Regions from separate parts of the Streptomyces sp. DG2A-72 genome, predicted to be linked through region 2. Evidence: riboswitches for the same ligand, from Rfam matches in the RefSeq annotation. Region 2 holds a riboswitch; each other region holds the start of a gene.
What was found. Region 2 has a riboswitch for cyclic di-AMP ahead of QQY66_RS19450 (transglycosylase family protein). Riboswitches for the same ligand answer to the same signal wherever they lie in the genome.
Positions count from the first base shown of each region.

Region 1 (7,108 bases), 2.2 Mb from region 2:
TGGAATCGGCGGCGTCGTAGATCGAGAAGGATGACGTGAAGCCGAGCTTCTTCGACTCGCGGCGCAGGATGCGTACGCATGCGCTGTGGAAGGTCATCACCCACATCGCGTTCGCGCGCGGGCCGACGAGTTGCTCGACGCGCTCCTTCATCTCGCCGGCGGCCTTGTTGGTGAAGGTGATCGCGAGGATCTGGCCGGGGTGCACCTTGCGCTCGCCGAGCAGGTACGCGATGCGGTGCGTCAGCACACGCGTCTTGCCGGAGCCGGCGCCGGCCACGATGAGCAGCGGGGAGCCGGAGTGGACGACGGCCGCTCGCTGGTTCTCGTTCAGCCCGTCCAGGAGCGCGGCCGGGTCCACCGCCGGGCGGTGCGCGCCGTCCCGGTAGTACGCGTCCCGGTCCGGCGGCGCGTCGAACTTCCCGCCGAACAGATCATCCGGAATCGGCTCCGGCACATGATCGTCCTCGGGCGGCGGCGGGGGTTCCTCCGCATGGGCCCGAGGGGCCTGGAGGTTCGCCAGGAAGCTGTCGTCAAAGAGGCTGCTCATCGCTCTCCGAGTTTAGGGCGCCCCACTGACAGCCCGCCGCCGCCCTGAGAACATCGCCGATTTCCAAAGCCCCAAGGGTCTCAGAGTTCGCGAAGTTCCGGGTCCGCGAAGTTCCGGCCGGCTCAGAAGCCGAGGATCTTCCAGACCTGGCCGCCCGGCGTCTTCCCCTGCCCCAGATCTGTTCCGTCCCGGTCGGCGACGGACCAGGCCGAGACATAGACCTTGCCGTCGTACGGGTCGACGGCCACGCCCGCCGGGAACGGCACCTTCACGTTCGTCCGCTTGCCGTGGGAGACCTTGGTGACGACGCCCGCGAAGAGCTGGCTGACGTACAGGTCGCCCTTGTCGTTGACGGCGAGGCCGGTGATCGAGCCGAAGCCGGACTTCCAGCCGAGGATCTTGCCGGTCCAGGGGTCGACCTGCCACACGCGCGCGGTGGGCTTCTCGGTCTCACCGTTGAGCTCGCCGACGTAGAGCTTTCCGTCGGGGCCGAGCGCCAGGGAGGTGGGGACGGACTGGTTCTTGTCGTGGTCCGGGAAGACGGTGAAGGGGCGGGCCCGGCCTGACGGCGAGACCTCGATCAGGTCGTTGCCTGCGGCGTCCGCGACGATCTTGCGGCCGTCGGGGAGCGCGAGGACGGCGTACGGGTTGGACTCCACGGATGCCTTGTGCGGATTGTGCTTCAGCTCCACGGCAGCGATGTCCGCGGCGATCTTCGCCTTGCCGTGGGTGATCTTCAGCAGCTTGCCGAGCTTGTTCCAGGGCGGGGTCGTGGGCACTCCGGCCTCCGGCGGGGCGAAGGTCTCCACGCCCCAGACCTTGCCGTGCCGCGCGGAGACCCCGTCGACGCCGGTCGCGAAGCCTCCGTCCGGGGCGGCGGCCGAGGGCAGTCCCTGCACCACCCTGTAGTGCTTCCATGCACCCCCGTTCCAGTAGATCTTGGTGACGGCCGACGAGAGACCGATGCAGGTCTCGCCCTCCGGCCCCTCCCCGATGCATTTCTTGCCGCCGCGGCCCGCCTCGGCGACGTACAGGCGCCCGTGGTCGTACGACAGCTGGCGTGGATTGTCGAGGCCCTTCGCGATCACGCGGACGACGGGTTTGCCGCCCGTGCGGCCGTCCTGTCCGGCGCCTGCGCTCGCGGGTGCGATGCCCGCGGTGGCGGTGAGTGCGACTCCTGTGGCGATGACGAGTGCGGTGCGTTTCCTCATGGCCGTACCCCCTCTCAGCCGCCACGGCTCCCGACCGTGGCTGGCTGGAAGCTACCGCCCCGAAGCGGGCGGACGAGGCCACTCCGGACAAAATACGAACAACTCGCCGCAGATCCCTCCATATTGACCACGGGGAGCGATGCCCTGGGCTAAGGTCACGAAAATGTATCGGGCATATCGCCCATCAACCTTCACAGGGGCCACACGAGTTGGCTAGCGTTCCTCCAGGCCGCACGACCCCTACCGGCGAACGTCGCCGGGCCGTACGGCCTCCGCCGAGTCCGGCGCGCCCACGGGGCGGACCGGAGCCGGGGACCCACCGAACTTGGGGTGAATCGACCGGACTTCCCTCGGGAAGCGGTCGTAGGGCAACCCTTCCGAACCACCCGCCCGAACCCGACAGCTAACTCGGTAGGCGGAAGATGGAAGGAGTCGCCTCCCTTGGCGTCGCACCGCAAGTCGCGTCCTTCGGGTTCGCGCGTCGCAGGCATACGGACCCCCGCCCTCGCCACGGCGGCCCTCACCTCCGTGGCCCTGCTGTCCCAGTCGGCCAACGCCGCTCCCGCGGCCGACGACAAGCCGAGTCTCGAAGAGGTCGAGAAGAAGGTCGGCGACCTCTACCGCCAGGCCGAGTCGGCGACCGAGAAGTACAACTCGGCGAAAGAGAAGACCACCAAGCAGCGCAAGCGCGTCGACACCCTCCTCGACGACGTCGCGCAGCGCACACAGAAACTCAACGAGGCGCGCGAGGAACTGGGTTCCTTCGCCTCCGCCCAGTACCGCACCGGCGCCTCCGCCCCCGACACGGCGACCTTCCTGCTCGCGGACACCCCGCAGGACTACTTCGACCAGACCCAGCTGATGAGCCGGATGACCGGCCGTCAGAAGGAGGCGGTCGACGACTTCGTCACGCAGCAGTCCGCGACGATGGAGAAGCGCCGGGAAGCCACCGCGAGCCTCGAGACGCTCACCGAGTCGCAGGGCGACCTGAAGACCGCCAAGACGACCGTCCAGCAGAAGCTGGCCGACGCGCGCGAGCTGCTGTCGAAGCTGACCGCCGAGGAGAAGGCGCGGCTCGCGCAGATCGAGCGGCAGAAGCAGCAAGAGGCCGAGCGCAAGGCCGCGGAACTCGCCAGGCAGCAGGCCGCGGCGGAGGCGGCGGCCCAGGAGGCGGCGCAACAGCAGCAGGAGAGCGGCACCGGCACGTCGGAGTCCTCCGACACCTCCGTGGCCGACTCCTCGTACGCCGCCAAGGCCGAGAAGGTCCTCGCCTTCGCCCGCTCCACGATCGGCAAGCCGTACGTCTGGGGCGCCACCGGCCCCGGCTCCTACGACTGCTCCGGCCTCACCCAGGCCGCCTGGAACGCCGCCGGCATCTCCCTCCCGCGCACCACCTGGGACCAGGTGAACGCCGGCACGACCGTCTCCCTCTCCGCCGCCCAACCCGGCGACCTGGTCTTCTTCTACGACGACATCAGCCACGTCGGCATCTACATCGGCAACGGCATGATGATCCACGCACCGAAGCCGGGGGCCTATGTGCGCGAGGAGTCGATCTACTACGACGGTGAGTCGTCGATCCACAGCGTGGTACGGCCGGCCTGAGGGGACAGGGACGCGGCACAGGGGGTTTCCGTACGCACGCGCGCGTGCCCCGCTCTCAGGGCGCGTGCCGCTCCCTACCATCGGGCCCATGCCCCGCCCCTCTCCCCTCCGCGCCTGGTGGGCACAGCGCTCGCCGGCGGCCGGTGCCGCCGTGATGGCGACCGGCGTCATGTCGGTCGGTCTGCATCTGACGGGGTACGAGGTCCTGTCCCGTATCGCCCTCGCGGTGGCCTGCGCGGCGTGGCTGGGGCTGGCCGCGGACTTCGCCGTACGGCTGCTGCGGCAGCGGGAGAGGTGGGTCGCGGAGGCGGCGACGCCGGGCGCGCTCACCGCCGTGGCGGCGACGACGGTCCTGGGTACGCGTTTCTCGGCCTGGGCCGGCAGCCGCTAGCCGAGGCGCTGCTCGCGCTGGCCGCCGCCGTGCTGTGGCCGGTGCTGCTCTTCGCCGTCGTACGGCACTGGCGGCGGCGTATGCCGGGCGCGGTGTTCCTGGGCTGCGTGGCCACGCAGGGACTCGCGGTGCTCGGCGCCACACTGGCTGCCGCCGAGGGGCGGCCTGGCTCGCGCGGGCGGCGATGGTGCTGTTCTGGCTGGGTCTTGTGCTGTACTGCGTCGCGCTGGCCTGCTTCGATCTGCGGCAGGTGGCCGAAGGGGCCGGTGATCACTGGGTCGCGGGCGGCGCACTCGCCATCTCCGCGCTCGCCGGGTCGAAAATCGTCGCCGCCGACAGCGCGGCCCTGTACCTCTGGAACGACGACAACGACGGCGTCCTGCGCTTCATGACCGCCGTGGTGCTCGTGCTCGACCTGGCCTGGTACGCCGTCCTGCTCGTCGCCGAGTTCGCCCGCCCTCGGCTGGGCTACGACGTGCGGCGCTGGGCGACCGTCTTCCCGTTGGGGATGACGGCGGCGGCGACGCTCTCGGTGTCCTCCGCCCTCGATGTGCCGTGGCTGGAGGGGCTGGGTGAGGTGCTGCTGCGGATCGCGGTGGCCGCCTGGCTCGCGGTCGCAGCCGGGGCGATCACTGCCGCGCGGGCCGCCGTCACCTCCGCCGCCGCACCGCAGGACGTCAGGTCCACAGCACCGCGATGAAGACGTTCGCCGTGGTCAGCAGTCCGACCAGGCCGAACAGCGGCTTCTCCACCTTCTCGTCGTCGCGCTTCACATAGACGAGCCCGAGGATCACGACCAGCAGCGCCAGCTTCACACCGATCTTGACGTTGTTGACGGACTGGTCGTCGGCCTGGTTGAGGCCGACCAGGATCGCGCCGGTGACCAGCATCGTCAGCGCGCCGTGCAGCATCGCGGGGACGAAGCGGGCGGTGCCCTGGCCCATCGCCTTCATCTGGGTGAAGAAGCCGCCGAGCAGGGCGGCGATGCCGATGATGTGCAGGCCGACGAAGAGATGGATGAGTACGTCCATGAGGCCGGAGCCTAATCAGAGACGTACGCGGCACATGACACCGGCCCGCCCTTCGCACGGAGGGTGCATATATGCGGTCCATAGCAGCCCGCCATCCCCGGGGGTCCCGGAATCCGCACTTCGGTCACCACACTGCGTGAAGTCGACGGCCCCGGAACGGGATCACGATCACTTACGGTCACCGCGCGGTCCGCTCGCGTCAGTTCCGCGCAATGCGTTACCCGTCCGACACACCCGGGTTTAGCGTCCTCCCCCAGGTGACCGGCTCCCCACCGCCGCCCGGGCCAGGGGCGGCAGTCGATCACCCGCCGAGAAGGTCCGGCGGCGGTCAGCTCCCCCTGTGCGGGCCGCCGCCGGACGCAGAGCCGCCGCGCCCACGCACCGGCGGTCGTACGAAAGGACGTGCAGGTCCACGTGGCAGCGCACCGCAAGCCCCGACAGCGTTCGACCGGCGGCACCTCGGTCCGTACGGCCGCCACGATCGCCCTCGCGGGCGCCGCGACCGCGACCGGCCTGGACGGGACCGGGCACGCGGAGCCGGAGCTGACGCCCGCTCAGGTCAAGGCGAAGGTGGACAAGCTGTACCAGGAGGCGGAGGTCGCCACCGAGAAGTACAACGGCGCGAAGGAGAAGGCGGAGGCGACCGAGCAGCGCCTGCGGGACCTGCGGGACGAGGCGGCGCGCAAGACGGACGGCCTCAACTCCGAGCGGGCCGCGCTGGGTTCGATGGCGGCGGCACAGTACCGCGACGGCGGCCTCGACCCCGCGCTCCAGCTCGCGCTCTCCGCCGACCCGGACGGATACCTCCAGGGCGCCGAGTTCGCCGAACGTGCGGGCAGCCGTCAGGCCGCGTCCGTCGCCCGCGTACGCAAGCAGCTGCGCGAGATCGAGCAGCTGCGCGGCGCCGCGCACATCGAGCTGACCTCGCTGTCGTCCCGGCAGGCCGAGCTGAAACGGCACAAGAAGACGGTCACCGGCAAGCTGGACGCGGCCCGGCGGCTGCTGTCCGAGCTGACGGCCGAGGAGCGGGCCCCGCTCGCGGACACCGGCCGCGCCTCACGTACGGGCGCACGGGACGGCCTGACAGGACCGGTGACGGCGCCCAACGCCCGTGCGGCCTCCGCCGTTTCGTACGCCTACCAGAAGCTCGGCAGCCCCTATGTGTGGGGCGCGACCGGTCCCGACGCCTTCGACTGCTCGGGCCTCATGCAGGCCGCGTACCGCTCCGCGGGCATCTCCCTGCCCCGTACGACCTACGCCCAGATCGACGCCGGCCGCCGGGTCTCCCGCGCCGAACTCCTCCCGGGCGACCTGGTGTTCTTCTACTCCGGCATCAGCCATGTCGGCCTCTACGTCGGCAACGGCCGGATGATCCACGCCCCCAACCCCTCGGCGCCGGTACGGCTGGCGCCCATCGACGAGATGCCGTTCGCGGGGGCGACGCGGGTGGCGTGAAGGTGTCCGCCGGCACACCACAGGGCGTGGCATGCCCACGTCGGCACGGTAGCGTCTGCGAAACGCTTCGTACGACGTCCCGTGCCCCGAGAAGGTGTCGATGCCGCGCTCCCCACTGCCGCCGCCTCCCCCACCGCCGCACAGCAGGATGTGGCCGGACCGGGCGGCCTTGCTGGCGGACCGGTGGCGGGCGCTGGAGGAGTTGCGCCGGTGCAGCATCGGGGTCCACCGGGTACTGCTGCTGTGGCTGCTGGCGCTCTCCGCGATCATCGGGTGGGCGCTGCTGGTGATCCCGCTGCAGCAGCTGGAGGAGCGGGATCCGCTCGGCTTCCTCCTCGGCCCCGTCTTCGCGCTGCTCGGCCTCGCGGCCCTGTCCCCGTCGGTCATCACCCTGGCCCACGCCATCCGCCGCGACCATCGAATACGGCAACTCCTCGACGCCTGGCTGCAGTTGGACAGCGACCCGGCGACGGACGCCGGTCTCCGCTCCCCCGGCCTCAGCCTCTTCTGGCTGCTCTCCTCCGTCGCGCTCTGCGTGATCGGCCTGTGGGCGTCGTTCGCCTCAGCGGTCGGTGCGGAGCCGGACCGCACGCGCTACAGCGATGTCGCCCTCGACATGGGCATCGGCACGATCCTGTGGCTGACGGGTCTGATAGGCGTGATCAAGGCCGTACGGCACTACCGCTGGGCCGTGCGGGCACTGGGCCCGGCGCCGCGGCCGGGCCACCACTGAACCGCGGCGCTCTCGTACCGCCCCCGTCCGTGGTCAGACCAGCCGCCGTGCCGTCGCCCACCGGGTCAGCTCATGTCGGTTGGACAGCTGAAGCTTCCTCAGCACCGCCGAGACATGGGACTCGACCGTCTTCAC
Region 1 covers NZ_JASTLC010000001.1:6,286,888-6,293,995, reverse strand. Annotated here, with positions in the region: gene pcrA (DNA helicase PcrA) at 1-547, opposite strand, end outside; gene QQY66_RS30050 (ScyD/ScyE family protein) at 670-1,758, opposite strand; cyclic di-AMP (ydaO/yuaA leader) riboswitch at 2,022-2,192, shown strand; gene QQY66_RS30045 (C40 family peptidase) at 2,200-3,363, shown strand; partial or broken gene QQY66_RS30040 (tellurite resistance/C4-dicarboxylate transporter family protein) at 3,452-4,454, shown strand; gene QQY66_RS30035 (hypothetical protein) at 4,432-4,785, opposite strand; gene QQY66_RS30030 (C40 family peptidase) at 5,200-6,240, shown strand; gene QQY66_RS30025 (hypothetical protein) at 6,341-6,973, shown strand; gene QQY66_RS30020 (response regulator transcription factor) at 7,007-7,108, opposite strand, start outside.
Region 1: it holds a riboswitch for cyclic di-AMP, as region 2 does, so the genes downstream of both, QQY66_RS30045 (C40 family peptidase) here and QQY66_RS19450 (transglycosylase family protein) in region 2, are expected to answer to the same signal.

Region 2 (7,108 bases):
TCCTCGCATGCGCCTGCCGGGTACTACCCGCTGACCGGCCGGATCGTCGGCTCATGCGGACGCCGTTACGTCGGCAACTACCGCAAAACCAACGACACTCGCTACTACCGGTGCGGCGGCAGTAACAACGGCAAAGGGAAGAAGACGGGTTGCTCGGACCCTCACCTGACCGCCGACGATATCGAGGCCGCGGTGTGGAGAGAGGTTCTGACGCTGCTGGCCGAGCCGGAGAAGCTTGCGTCACTGTCGGGGTGCAGCCCGCAGGTCTGTCCCGGGGACATCCACAAGCAGAGGGAGCGTGTTGCCCACTTCGAGAATTCGCTCAAGGACAAGGAGGAGGCCGCTGCACGTGCCGCAGCCGATCTGGCCCGTGTCCCCGACCTTGACCAGGCAGTGAAGGACGCGGTCATGCGGCAGCTCGCTGAGGATGTACGGAGCGCAAGGGAACTGCTTGCCAGGGGCAGGGAGGTGCTCGCGGAACAGGAGGAGGCAGCGCTGCGTGCCGGGGACCTCTCGGGTCTCATGCTGATTGTGAAGGGGAAGCCACGGGACTTGGCTCTCTCCGAGGTGGGGCAGGTGATCGACCGTCTGGACATTACGGTGAAGCCGCTCGGAGAGGTTCGGAAGCGTTCCGGGCTCAAGTGCAGGGTGACCGAATGGCACGCGCGGACTGGGGCCCTGGTTCCCAGTGAAGTACTGGAGTCGGAGTGGCCGGCTGTCGAGGAGCTGATGGCAACCTACTTCCGGCATCGTCAGTTTGCGCGCGGCTCCGTGGACATCCGGACTCAAGTGAACGGGGTCCTCCATCGGTTGCGCAGCGGCTGCCTTTGGGACCAGCTTCCCGAGCGGTACGGGCCGTGGGCGCTCGCCAAGGACAGGGAGAACACATGGTTCACAAAAGGATTTTGGCCTGTCCTCGTGAACCATCTGAACCTCCGTGGTGGGGGCACACCGGTCCAGCGTGAGCCGCTTGTCCCGCCGTTTGAGATCACGGGGCGCATCTCTTCGAAAGCAGCCAAAGGCGACAGAACCTCAAGTCTGTGATCTTCACGTGATCTACGCGGCATTAACTTGTGACAAGTGAAGGGCTGCCTATACGTTCACGGATCAGCGCGGCCCCCCAGCCTCACCCGCCGCGCCGGTCCCTGCTGTCTCGCGAAAGGCCCCCGCATGCTCTCCGGGAACGGTCGTCACCGTCGCCCCCGTCAGGCCCCGGCCCTGCTCGTCGCGGCCGGAGTGACCGGCTCCGCCATCGCCATCCCCCTCCTCGGTGCGAGCGGCGCGAGCGCGGCCGACGGCAGCACCTGGGACAAGGTCGCGGAGTGCGAGAGCGGCGGCGCCTGGAGCGCCAACAGCGGCAACGGGTTCTTCGGCGGCCTGCAGTTGGCCCAGGAGGACTGGGAGCAGTACGGCGGCCTCGACTACGCCCCGAGCGCCGACCAGGCCAGCCGTTCCCAGCAGATAGCCGTCGCCGAGAAGATCCTCGCGGACCAGGGCGCCGGCGCGTGGCCCGCATGCGGACTGCTCCACGGTCTGGGTGAGGACTCCCGCTCGGCGAACGTCGACACGGGCCTGGCGGGCGAGGCATCGGCCGAACCGTCCACCTCGCCCGACACTTCCTCCGACTCATCCGGTTTGTCCGACTCGCCTGAGTCATCCTCATCTTCGGAGTCGTCCACCTCGCCCTCCCCTTCCTCGTCCTCCCCTTCGCCGTCCTCTCCGTCTCCGTCTGACGAGCCGTCGGATGAGCCGTCGGATGCGGCGGACAACTCGGCCAAGTCAGACACATCCGCCGAATCTAGCCCGAGTGCCTCACGGGATTCCGCCAGCTCCTCCACGGGTTCGACCGAGGGTGATGATACGGACAAGTCCGTCCAGAGCGGCGGCTCTTCGTACCTTACGGACACCGGCACCGGGACCGGCAAGCATCGGGGCGCCAGCGCGGACGAGGCCGAGAGTGAGGGACGTGCCGACACCTCCGGCCGTCACGCCTCCTACAGCGTCCGCACCGGGGACACTCTCACCACCATCGCCGACTCCCTTGAGCTGAACGGCGGATGGCGCGCGCTCTACGCCGAGAACAAGGGAACCATCGGTGCCGACCCGGACCTCATCATCCCCGGTCAGACCCTCGGAGTCGGTGTCGAAACGGGCGAAAACCAACGGTAGTTGACGCACCGCTTCGCGCCGAATGTCCGGTTTAGTGAAAGTGTGGGATGAGTCTCAGAAGCCCTGATCGTCTTTGAAATTCCACGGATCGCGTGTCTACGGTCATCACCGCTCGTCAACACGAGCCCCGGCTGCCACAACGCCGAATCCTGCCAGTGGCCGCACGGGAACAGTCGTCGCTTAACAGCGCCGTAGGCAGGAGCGGGGGACCCAAGGTAAGCGCCGCGCCGGTCAGTTGACCGAGCGGCTTGGGGTGAAGCCGTGCCCCGTACGGGACGAAAGCCTCGTACGAGACATGGCCGGGCAACTCAACCGGCCCGAACCCGACAGCTCACCTCGCAGGCGTCGGTGAGGGGATCCAAGCATGCTGTTTTCCGGCAAGGGCAAGCACCGCCGCCCGTCCAAGGCCACTCGCGCCATCGCCATCGCCGGTGTCACCGGTGCCGCCGTCGCCGCCCCGCTGATGGTGGCCGGCAACGCCTCCGCCGCCACCGCCTCCGAGTGGGACACCGTCGCCCAGTGCGAGTCCGGCGGCAACTGGTCCATCAACACCGGCAACGGCTACTACGGCGGTCTGCAGTTCTCCGCCTCCACCTGGGCGGCGTACGGCGGCACGCAGTACGCCGCCACCGCCGACCAGGCCTCCAAGGCCCAGCAGATCGAGATAGCCGAGAAGGTCCTCGCGGGCCAGGGCAAGGGTGCCTGGCCGAACTGCGGCACCGGCCTGTCGGGCGCCTCGTACAACGGCTCCTCGTCGAGCGGTTCCTCGCAGAACCAGAGCAACGAGACCACCACGCGCTCCAGCGAGCAGCAGTCGGCCTCCCGCTCCGCCGAGCGCCCCGCGCCTGAGCAGAGCACCAAGAAGACCGTCACCACCCCGACCGGCAAGAAGGTCAAGAAGGGTGACGGCGAGTACAAGGTCGTCAAGGGCGACACCCTCAGCACCATCGCCGAGGAGCACGGCGTCAAGGGCGGCTGGCACAAGGTGTTCCAGCTGAACAAGGACATCGTCGCGGACGCCGACCTCATCTACCCGGGTCAGCAGCTGCACCTGAAGTGATATCCAGCCTTCGGCTCCCCGCCCCGGTGCGTCATTCCCCCGTACGCACCGGGACGGGGCTTTTTTCTGCCCCACGTCCGCCCCACTTTTTGTTCCGTTCAGAAACAATTTACTCTCGGTTCTGTCCATCGGGTGGGTGACCCGGTGGCTGATCGCCCGGAGCCGGTTAGGCTCATCTCGCAGAGCCGCTGCGGTCCTGCTAAACCGCGTCACATCCACGAAGGAGATGCTCGTGCCGTCCATCGACGTCGTCGTAGCCCGGGAAATCCTGGACTCCCGAGGCAACCCCACGGTCGAGGTCGAGGTCGGCCTCGACGACGGCAGCACGGGTCGTGCCGCCGTTCCCTCCGGTGCGTCCACCGGCGCCTTCGAGGCCATCGAGCTGCGTGACGGCGACCCCAACCGCTACCAGGGCAAGGGTGTCGAGAAGGCCGTCCTCGCCGTCATCGAGCAGATCGGCCCGGAGCTGGTCGGCTACGACGCCACCGAGCAGCGCCTGATCGACCAGGCGATGTTCGACCTGGACGCCACCGACAACAAGGGCTCGCTCGGCGCCAACGCCATCCTCGGCGTCTCCCTCGCCGTCGCCCACGCCGCCTCCGAGGCCAGCGACCTCCCGCTCTTCCGCTACCTGGGCGGCCCGAACGCGCACCTGCTGCCGGTGCCGATGATGAACATCCTGAACGGCGGCTCGCACGCCGACTCCAACGTGGACATCCAGGAGTTCATGATCGCCCCGATCGGCGCGGAGACCTTCTCCGAGGCCCTGCGCTGGGGCGCCGAGGTCTACCACACCCTCAAGAAGGTGCTGAAGACCAAGGGCCTGTCCACCGGCCTCGGCGACGAGGGCGGCTTCGCCCCGAACCTGGAGTCCAACCGCGCCGCGCTCGACCTCATCATCGAGGCCATCAAGCAGGCCGGTTACGTCCCCGGCGAGCAGATCGCGCTCGCGCTCGACGTCGCCGCGTCCGAGTTCTACAAGGACGGCAGCTACGAGTTCGAGGGCAAGTCCCGCTCGGCCGCCGAGATGACCGAGTACTACGAGGAGCTCGTCTCCGCGTACCCGCTCGTCTCCATCGAGGACCCGCTGTACGAGGACGACTGGGCCGGCTGGAACGCCATCACCGAGAAGCTGGGCGACAAGGTCCAGATCGTCGGCGACGACCTCTTCGTCACCAACCCGGAGCGCCTGGCCCGCGGCATCGAGGAGGGCTCCGCGAACGCCCTGCTGGTCAAGGTCAACCAGATCGGCTCGCTGACCGAGACCCTGGATGCCGTCGAGATGGCCCAGCGCAACGGCTTCAAGTGCATGATGTCCCACCGCTCCGGCGAGACCGAGGACGTCACCATCGCCGACCTGGCCGTCGCCGTGAACTGCGGTCAGATCAAGACCGGCGCCCCGGCCCGCTCGGACCGCGTCGCCAAGTACAACCAGCTGCTGCGCATCGAGGAGATCCTCGACGACGCGGCGGTTTACGCCGGTCGTAGCGCCTTCCCCCGCTTCAAGGACTGACACAGGCCTTAGAGCAGCGTCGTACGTACGTCCCCGTACTCGGTCCCGTACCGTGTGCGGGGACGTACGCACGTATGAAGGGGAGGTGGGTCATGGCCGTCAAGGACCGGGACCGATTCTCCACCGCGACCAGGATCCGGCTGCTCGGCGAGCAGACGGCGGCCCGTGTCTACCGGTCCCAGACCAAACGCCAGGCCCGCCGCTCCCGGCTGACCGGCCGCGCGGCGCTGCTGGCACTCGTCCTGTGCTCGCTGGTCGTGGCCCTCGCCTATCCGATAAGGCAGTACGTTTCCCAGCGCGCCGAGATCGCCGATCTGGAGCAGCAGAAGCAGCAGGCCCAGCAGCGGGTCGAGCAGCTGCGGGACCTGAAGGCGCGCTGGCAGGACGACGCGTACGCCCAGCAGCAGATCCGGCAGCGGCTGCACTATGTGATGCCGGGGGAGACCGGGTTCATCGTGGTCGACCCGCGCGCGGCGAAGCAGTCGCGCGCCGACACCGGGGCGGCGGACCGTCCCTGGTACCTGAATGTCTGGGACGGGGTCGACAAGTCCGACGCCTCCGGCCAGTGAACTGACAGAGAGAATGTCGTACGAGCATGGAAAAGCCCCCGCCGTCCACTCCGCGCACCGAGCCCACCGACGCGGACGTCGAGGCCTTCAAGCAGCAGCTCGGGCGTCCGCCGCGCGGGCTGCGTGCCATCGCGCACCGGTGCCCGTGCGGGCAGCCGGACGTCGTGGAGACGGCGCCGCGACTGCCCGACGGGACGCCCTTCCCGACGCTGTACTACCTGACGTGCCCCAAGGCCGCGTCGGCGATCGGCACGCTCGAGGCGAACGGCGTCATGAAGGAGATGACGGCGCGTCTGGAGACCGACCCGGAGCTGGCCGTCGCGTATCGCTCCGCGCATGAGGACTACATCCGGCGCCGGGACGAGATCGATGAGCTGAAGGGCTTTCCGAGCGCGGGCGGGATGCCGGACCGGGTGAAGTGTCTGCATGTGCTTGTCGCGCACTCGCTGGCCGCGGGGCCTGGTGTCAATCCGCTCGGCGACGAGGCGATCGCGATGCTGCCGGAGTGGTGGCGCAAGGGGGCGTGTGTGACGGCGCCGAAGGAGGACGAGCAGTGACCCGCGTCGCCGCCATCGACTGCGGTACCAACTCCATCCGGCTTCTCGTCGCCGACGTGGACCCGGAGAGCGGTCGACTCGTCGATCTGGACCGGCGTATGACGATCGTGCGGCTCGGGCAGGGGGTGGATCGGACCGGGCGGCTTGCGCCGGAGGCGTTGGAGCGGACGTTTGCGGCGTGCCGGGAGTACGCGGCGATCATCAAGGAGCACGGGGCGGAGCGGCTGCGGTTCGTGGCCACCTCCGCTTCCCGGGACGCCGAGAACCGGGACGAGTTCGTGCGGGGGGTGCTGGACATTCTCGGGGTGGAGCCCGAGGTGATCTCCGGCGATCAGGAGGCGGAGTTCTCGTTCACGGGGGCGACGAAGGAGCTTGCGGGGAGCGATCACCTCGACAAGCCGTACCTCGTGGTGGACATCGGGGGCGGCTCCACCGAGTTCGTCGTGGGGGAGGAGCACGTGCGCGCCGCGCGCTCTGTGGACGTCGGCTGTGTGCGGATGACGGAGCGGCACCTCGTGCGTGACGGCGTCGTGTCCGACCCGCCCGGTGAGGAGCAGATCGCGGCGATGCGCGCCGACATCGAAGCCGCCCTCGACCTCGCCGAGGAGACGGTTCCGCTGCGCGAGGCGCGCACGCTGGTCGGCCTGGCCGGATCGGTCACCACGGTCTCCGCCATCGCGCAGGACCTGCCCGAGTACGACTCCGTCGCCATCCACCACTCCCGGGTCTCCCACGACCGGGTCCGGGAGATCACCGAACGGCTGCTGCACTCCACCCACACCGAGCGCGCGGCCATCCCCTCCATGCATCCGGGACGCGTGGACGTGATCGGTGCGGGCGCCCTCGTACTCCTCTCGATCATGGAGCGGATCGGCGCCGAGGAAGTCGTCGTGAGCGAGCACGACATCCTCGACGGCATCGCCTTCAAGGTGGCAGAAGGCCCCGGCTCCTCATAGAGAGGAGCCGGGGCCGTCGCCGCAGCCTGTGCGGGCTGTCCGTCAGTTGCAGAGTAGGACGATGAGGCCGCTGCACCCCCCATCGTCGCCATGGCCGCCACCCTTGGCCGGAGTGGCCTTTACGGCGGCGTGAGTGGCGGGTGCCGCGGCGGCGGATGCGGTCGTCACCGCGCCCATCGCAAGAGCGATACCCAGGACCGCGCTGACTGCGCCTATTCGCGAAGTGGCCTTCTTGGCCAGCTGTGAAGTGCTCATGCGGGCACGCTATGCACACTTCTGTCCAA
Region 2 covers NZ_JASTLC010000001.1:4,131,794-4,138,901, reverse strand. Annotated here, with positions in the region: gene QQY66_RS19460 (transposase) at 1-1,044, shown strand, start outside; gene QQY66_RS19455 (transglycosylase family protein) at 1,171-2,169, shown strand; cyclic di-AMP (ydaO/yuaA leader) riboswitch at 2,347-2,529, shown strand; gene QQY66_RS19450 (transglycosylase family protein) at 2,534-3,229, shown strand; gene eno (phosphopyruvate hydratase) at 3,456-4,742, shown strand; gene QQY66_RS19440 (septum formation initiator family protein) at 4,835-5,311, shown strand; gene QQY66_RS19435 (DUF501 domain-containing protein) at 5,338-5,868, shown strand; gene QQY66_RS19430 (Ppx/GppA phosphatase family protein) at 5,865-6,824, shown strand; gene QQY66_RS19425 (hypothetical protein) at 6,867-7,079, opposite strand.

Region 3 (7,108 bases), 2.8 Mb from region 2:
GGGCCAGGCGGGCGCGTCCGCCGCCGCGCTGCTGGCCGCGGGCACACCGGGCAAGCGGTTCGCGCTGCCGGGCGCGCGCATGGTGATCCATCAGCCAGGGCTGCCCGAGCCGATCGAGGGACAGGCCACCGACCTCGCCATCCACGCCGAGGAGTTGATGCGGATCAGGGCCCGCCTGGAGGAGATGCTCGTACGGCACACCGGGCGCACGCGCGAGCAGGTGAGCGCGGACATCGAGCGGGACAAGATCCTCACCGCGCAGCAGGCCCTGACCTACGGGCTGGTGGACCGGATCATCCCGAGCCGCAGGTCCACCATGGCTCCGCCCACGGGGAGGTGACCGCCGGTGCTCCCACCCGAACTCCCGCCGCTGCCCGCTCTCACGCGCGCGGAGGGTGAGTTGATCGACCGTTACCTCGATGTGGTCGACCTGCTGGGCCGGATCAACCCGGCACACCACGGGGACACCTACCGCGGACTGCGCGCCGCCCAGGCGTTGGTGTCCAAGGCGACCGAGCTGCGCGACGCACTGGCGCTGATGCACCAGCGGGGCGAGACCGAGCTGCACGCCCCGACGCTCACGCGGGCGCTGCGCGTGCTGGACGGTGAGCGCCGGACGGCGCGCGTCATCGTGCCGCCGCGCTCCGACAGTTGACGCACAGTTGACGCACCCCGCCTCCGGTCCGGGGGGTTCGCCACCGCGGCGAGACGTCCGGAGCGGAGCTCAAACGGACCAAATGACGTACCCCTGTTCGGAGTAGATGTTTGTCGTTTTTTGGGATCGCCGGGGTTGCGCAACCCGCTTGCCTCCGGGGCGGATGAGAGGTTTTCGCGCTGGTCCGGGGGTCCGCGGGGCCCTCGGCATCCACCCGAACACAGGGGTGTCCACCCGAACGGGTGAGTGGTGAGTAACACCACAAATCCCCGATTCCATTGGGTTTTTCGCTCACCCGTGAGTGAAGATCCCTGTCTGACGACAAGCCCCCGCCACAGCGGCGGGGCGGTCCGGGCGGACGCCGAGTCCTGCCGCCGCCCGGATGACCGGTCGACAGAAGTGGATCGGCAGGAGTGGAGGACCCAAGCACGACGGGTCGCCGGAACGGTCACGCCATGACCGGGCCGAGCAGCCCTTGGGGTGAAGCCGCGTCAGCGGCCGGGCAACTTCGCCAGCCCGAATCCGACAGGTCATCCTTCACAGGCGGCTGACGAAGGGTTGCGCATGACTGCGCTCAATCGTGTCCCGTCGCTGATGGCCCGAGCCGGTACGGCCTCGGCCCTCACCCTGGCCGCCGTGGGCGGCTCCGTCGTGGCGCCGGGTCTCTCCTCGGAGGCCGCGGCCGCGACTCCGGCGACGAAGGCGCTCCAGGTCGCGGCTTCCAAGAAGGGCTCGCCGTACAAGTACGGCGCCACGGGGCCGCGCCGGTTCGACTGCTCGGGGCTGACGCTGTACTCGTACAAGAAGGCGGGCAAGAGCCTGCCGCGGACGGCGGCTCAGCAGTACAACAAGACCCGCCACATCTCCGCCAAGAGCCGCAAGGCCGGAGACCTGGTGTTCTTCCACTCGGGCTCGAACGTGTACCACGTCGGCATCTACGCCGGGAAGGGAAAGATCTGGCACTCCCCGAAGACCGGGGACGTCGTGAGGCTGCAGAAGATCTGGACCAAGAGCGTCTGGTACGGCCGCGTCAAGTGACCTGAGCGACGCGGTGGCGGCGCCCTGACGCGCCGCCACCGCGTCATCCCAGCGGTTCGAGAACGAGCACCACACCAAGGCCGTCACCGCGGCCGGCGGCGCCGCGATGTCCCTCAGCTGCGGGCAGTCGTGCAGCTCTTGAGGCAGGACCTCGAGCTCACGCACACCTACGAGCCCGCCCAGCTGCCCCGCTGCGGTGCACGCCCCGGTCGTCCGCCGGAGCGACGAGACCGCACCCGCCGCGGACGTCTTCCGGGCCCTGCCGCGCCCCGTTCGGGCGGGCCCGACACACGTGATCTCTAAGGGTCCTGCTGTACCGCCGTCGTCGTCACGGGCCGCGCCGGTACCGTCCACGGCAGTTGGACGGAGATCGTCTTGCCGCCCTCCCGGGTGGGCCGGATTCTCAGCTTGCCGCCGAACTCTGCAGTCAGCCAGCGGATGATCACAAGCCCGCGGCCGTTGTCCTGCTGGACGGCCGCGGGCAGACGTTTGGGAAACCGCGGATGGCTGTCGGTGACGCCGATGCGCAGCTGTTCGTCACGGTCGAGTTCGATGTCCACCGTGAAGGTGGGTGACTGCCCGAACGTGTGCTGTACGGCGTTGGTGGCGAGCTCGGAGACGATGAGGCGGATGGTGTCGGCCAGTTCCGTGTCAGCCGGCAGTCCCCATTCCGCCAGGGTGCCGACCACGTAGGTGCGGGCGGCGGAGACCGAGGCGGGATCGCTCGGCAGAGTGACGGATGCTTCCAGATGGTCTGCCATGGCGACGTCGTCCCTTTCCCACGGGACCGCAGTCCGACACGGAGCGGAGGGTTCGAGTACGGTCCCGGACTGGTGCTTCGTCGCCAGACTGCCATCACCGGGCCGGTCACGGGTGCGATCCACCAAGATATGCATATATCTGTCGCTCGAAGCGGTGAACTCTGCGACGGCAGACCGTATTTGGGCGGCCCGGAAGGAGTAAGGAGGAGCCCATGCAGCACGGTCCCGCGGTACGCCGCCGAAAACTGGGCGCCGAATTGCGCACGCTGCGCACCGGCGCCGGGCTCACGAGCGGCGAGGCGGCCCGGCTCGTGGGCTGGCACCAGTCCAAGGTGAGCCGCATCGAGACCGGCGCGAGCGGGGTGAAACCGGCCGATGTGCGGTTACTCCTGGACGCCTACGGAGTGGCGGATCCTCAACTGCGGGAGTTACTCCTGGTGTTGGCGGGACAGGACGACAGTGCCGGGCGGCACCACTGGTGGCATGCGTATCGGGGCGTGCTGCCGCCGACGTACCGGGATTTCATCAGCCTGGAATCCCAGGCCAGCGCGATGCGCACGCTGGAGACCTCCGTCGTTCCGGGGCTGTTGCAGACGCCGGAGTACGCGCGGGCGGTGACCCGGGCCGCGGTGGGCGGACTGGACGAGGACGCCGGGGACCGGCTGGATGCGCTGGTGGAAGTGCGCCTGGCCAGGCAGGACGTGCTGCGCTCGCGGCCGCCCCTGGTGCTGAGCGCGGTGCTCGACGAGGCGGTGCTGCACCGGGAGATCGGCGGGCCGGACGTCATGGCACGGCAGCTGGAGCGGCTGATCGAGGCGGCGCGCTACCCCCAAGTGCGGCTTCAGGTCCTGCCGTTCGCGGCCGGTGCCCACATCGGCATCACCGGGCCTTTCGTTATCTTCTCATTTTCGAGCACTTCTGATCTGGATGTGGTTGTTCTGGACCACTTGACGAGTAGCCTCTACCTCGAGCGGAAAGAAGACCTCCGGGCCTACACCGAGGCCTTCAACACCCTTCAGTTCCACGCCCTTTCGCCCGAGGACTCGTTGGACTACATCGCCGGGATAGGTGCCGGCGTGTAAGGAGGCACCATGTCTGCACTGCCTCGGAACGTGACTTCCAGTACTCAACTGCACGGTGTGCAATGGCTGCGCAGCAGCTACAGCACCGGAGCGAACAACTGCGTCGAGACGGCCCGGCCGCTTTCCGGCCCCGGGGCCGGGCTGCTGGCCGTACGCGACTCCAAGGACCCGGCCGGACCCGCGCTGCTCTTCTCCCCCGAGAGCTGGGCGGGATTCACGGCCGCGTTACGGTGATCGCCCGCACCTCGCGACCCCTCTGCATCAGTTCGCGCGACGCACGGCCATGTCACGCCGACTCATGGTCGCGTCTCGCCGATCACTCCCACAGCACGCTCGATCTGCTCCTCGGAGAGGTCCGCGCGGGCGGTGAGCCTCAGCCGTGAGATGCCGTCGGGCACGGAAGGAGGACGGAAGCAGCCCACGGCGAGACCTGCCGTACGGCACTCGGCCGCCCACCGCACGGCACCCTCCGGGGACGGCGCGCGCACGGAGACGACCGCGGCGTCCGGACGTACCGCTTCCAGACCCGCGGCGGTCAGGCGTGTGTGGAGTTCGCGTGCCACCGCACGCGCCCGCGCCGCCCGCTCCGGCTCGCGGCGCAGCAGCCTGAGCGCCGCCAGGGCCGCTCCCGCCGCGGCGGGGGCCAGGCCCGTGTCGAAGATGAACGTGCGGGCCGCGTTGACCAAGTGCTCGATGACCCGGGCGGGTCCGAGGACGGCGCCGCCCTGGCTGCCGAGCGACTTGGACAGCGTGACCGTCACCACGACATCGTCGGCGCCCGCGAGTCCCGCGCCGTGCGGGGCGCCGCGCCCGCCGTCGCCGAGGACGCCGAGACCGTGGGCGTCGTCGACGACCAGACCGGTGCCGTGCTCCCGGCATGCCGTCGCCAGCTCGGTCAGCGGGGCGGCGTCGCCGTCGACCGAGAAGACCGTGTTGGACACGGCGACGGCGGGCCCCTCATGCGTCCGGAGTGCCTTGCGTACGGCGTCCGGGTCGGCGTGTGCGACGACCTGGGTGGTGCCGCGGGCCAGCCGGCAGCCGTCGATCAGCGAGGCGTGGTTGCCGGCGTCGGAGACGATCAGTGAGCCGTGCGGGGCCAGCGCGGTGACCGCGGCGAGGTTGGCCGCGTAGCCGGAGGAGAACACCAGGGCCGCCTCGAAGCCGCAGAAGTCCGCCAGCTCGCGTTCCAGTTCGGCGTGGAGCGCGGTCGTGCCGGTGACCAGCCGGGAGCCGGTGGCGCCGCCGCCCCAGGTGCGGGCCGCGGAGGTGGCCCCCTCGACGACCTCGGGGTGGCGGGCCAGGCCCAGGTAGTCGTTGCTCGCGAGGTCGAGCAGCGGCGAGTCGGCGGGGCGGGGGCGCAGGGTCCGTACCAGTCCGGCGCGGCGGCGCAGCTCCGCCTGTTCGTCGATCCAGCCGAACGCCATGACTCCTCCGGGGCTTTTGTAGGCAGTGCACAGACACTAGTCGCACGACCAGCCGCCCAGGATGTGGCAATACCCACACCTTGAACCGCCTCTGTTGTCCGATCTCTCCTTGGCCCGGGGCGGTTCCGTAGGACAGGATCGGACCTCATGGACCTGCTGAACACGCTGGTGGACAAGGGGCTTCGGCGCGAGCTGCCGACCCGCGAGGAAGCACTGGCCGTCCTCGCCACCTCCGACGACGACCTGCTCGATGTGGTGGCCGCGGCCGGCAAGGTACGCCGGCACTGGTTCGGCCGACGGGTGAAACTCAACTACCTCGTCAACCTCAAGTCCGGCCTGTGCCCGGAGGACTGCTCCTACTGCTCCCAGCGGCTGGGCTCCACGACCGGGATCCTGAAGTACAGCTGGCTGGGGCCCGACGAGGCCTCCCAGGCAGCGGCGGCCGGGCTGGCCGGGGGCGCCAAGCGGGTCTGTCTGGTGGCGTCCGGACGCGGTCCCACCGACCGTGACGTGGACCGGGTCGCGGGCACCATCAAGGCGATCAAGGAACAGAACGAGGGCGTCGAGGTGTGCGCCTGCCTCGGTCTGCTCTCCGACGGCCAGGCCGAGCGGCTGCGCGAGGCCGGCGCGGACGCCTACAACCACAACCTCAACACCTCCGAGGCGACGTACGGCGACATCACCACCACCCACACCTACGCCGACCGCGTCGACACCGTGCAGAAGGCGCACGCGGCCGGGCTGTCCGCCTGCTCGGGCCTGATCGCCGGCATGGGCGAGTCGGACGAGGACCTGGTGGACGTCGTCTACTCGCTGCGTGAGCTGGACCCGGACTCGGTTCCGGTCAACTTCCTGATCCCGGTCGAGGGCACCCCGCTCGCCAAGGAGTGGCACCTCACCCCGCAGCGCTGTCTGCGCATTCTCGCGATGGTGCGGTTCGTCTGCCCGGACGTCGAGGTGCGGATCGCGGGCGGCCGTGAGGTCCATCTGCGCACGATGCAGCCTCTTGCCCTGCACCTGGCCAACTCGATCTTCCTCGGCGACTATCTGACCACCGAGGGCCAGGCGGGCCAGGCGGACCTGGAGATGATCGCGGACGCCGGGTTCGAGGTGGAGGGCACGGATCAGGTGACGCTGCCGGAGCACCGGGCGGCCGGCGGGTGCCACGAGGGCGGCGGAGCATGCGGTTCCGCACCTCAGGCCTCCACACCTCAGGACTCCACACCTCAGGCCTCCACATCCCAGATCAACGAGGCCCGTACGGACCTCGTCGCCGTACGCCGCCGGGGCGCCGGAACGGACCTCGCGCCCAATGCCTGACCTGACCGTCCCCGAGCTGCTGGAACTCGACAGGCGGCACGTCTGGCATCCGTACGGGCCCATGCCGGGCTTGGTGGAGCCGCTCGTCGTGGAGTCGGCGAGCGGGGTCCGGCTGAAACTCGCGGACGACGCGGGCGAGTTGATCGACGGCATGTCGTCCTGGTGGTCGGCGATCCACGGCTACCACCACCCCGTGCTCGACGAGGCCGCGCGCGAGCAGCTCGGCAGGATGAGCCATGTGATGTTCGGCGGGCTCACCCACGAGCCCGCCGTACGGCTCGCGAAGCACCTTGTCGACATGTCACCCAACGGCCTGGAGCATGTCTTCCTCACCGACTCCGGTTCGGTGTCGGTCGAGGTGGCGGCCAAGATGTGCCTCCAGTACTGGCGTTCGCTGGGCCGCCCGGCGAAGCAGCGCCTGCTGACCTGGCGCGGCGGCTATCACGGCGACACCTGGCAGCCGATGTCGGTGTGCGATCCCGAGGGGGGGATGCATGACCTGTGGACAGGCGTGCTCCCACGCCAGGTGTTCGCCGACGCGCCGCCGACGGAGTACGACGAGGCGTACGCCGATCACCTGCGCGCGCTGATCGAGCGGCACGCCGACGACCTGGCCGCGGTGATCGTCGAGCCGGTCGTGCAGGGCGCGGGCGGAATGCGGTTCCACTCCCCCGCGTATCTGCGGGTGCTGCGTGAGGCGTGCGACGCGTACGGCGTGCTGCTGGTGTTCGACGAGATCGCGACCGGGTTCGGGCGGACGGGCGCGCTGTTCGCGGCGGAGCACGCGGCGGTGACGCCCGATGTGATGTGCGTCGGCAAGGCTCTGAC
Region 3 covers NZ_JASTLC010000001.1:1,290,556-1,297,663, forward strand. Annotated here, with positions in the region: gene QQY66_RS06195 (ATP-dependent Clp protease proteolytic subunit) at 1-340, shown strand, start outside; gene QQY66_RS06200 (hypothetical protein) at 347-655, shown strand; cyclic di-AMP (ydaO/yuaA leader) riboswitch at 1,015-1,216, shown strand; gene QQY66_RS06205 (C40 family peptidase) at 1,220-1,693, shown strand; gene QQY66_RS06210 (ATP-binding protein) at 1,993-2,454, opposite strand; gene QQY66_RS06215 (helix-turn-helix transcriptional regulator) at 2,667-3,536, shown strand; gene QQY66_RS06220 (DUF397 domain-containing protein) at 3,546-3,770, shown strand; gene QQY66_RS06225 (8-amino-7-oxononanoate synthase) at 3,833-4,960, opposite strand; gene bioB (biotin synthase BioB) at 5,108-6,280, shown strand; gene QQY66_RS06235 (adenosylmethionine--8-amino-7-oxononanoate transaminase) at 6,273-7,108, shown strand, end outside.
Region 3: it holds a riboswitch for cyclic di-AMP, as region 2 does, so the genes downstream of both, QQY66_RS06205 (C40 family peptidase) here and QQY66_RS19450 (transglycosylase family protein) in region 2, are expected to answer to the same signal.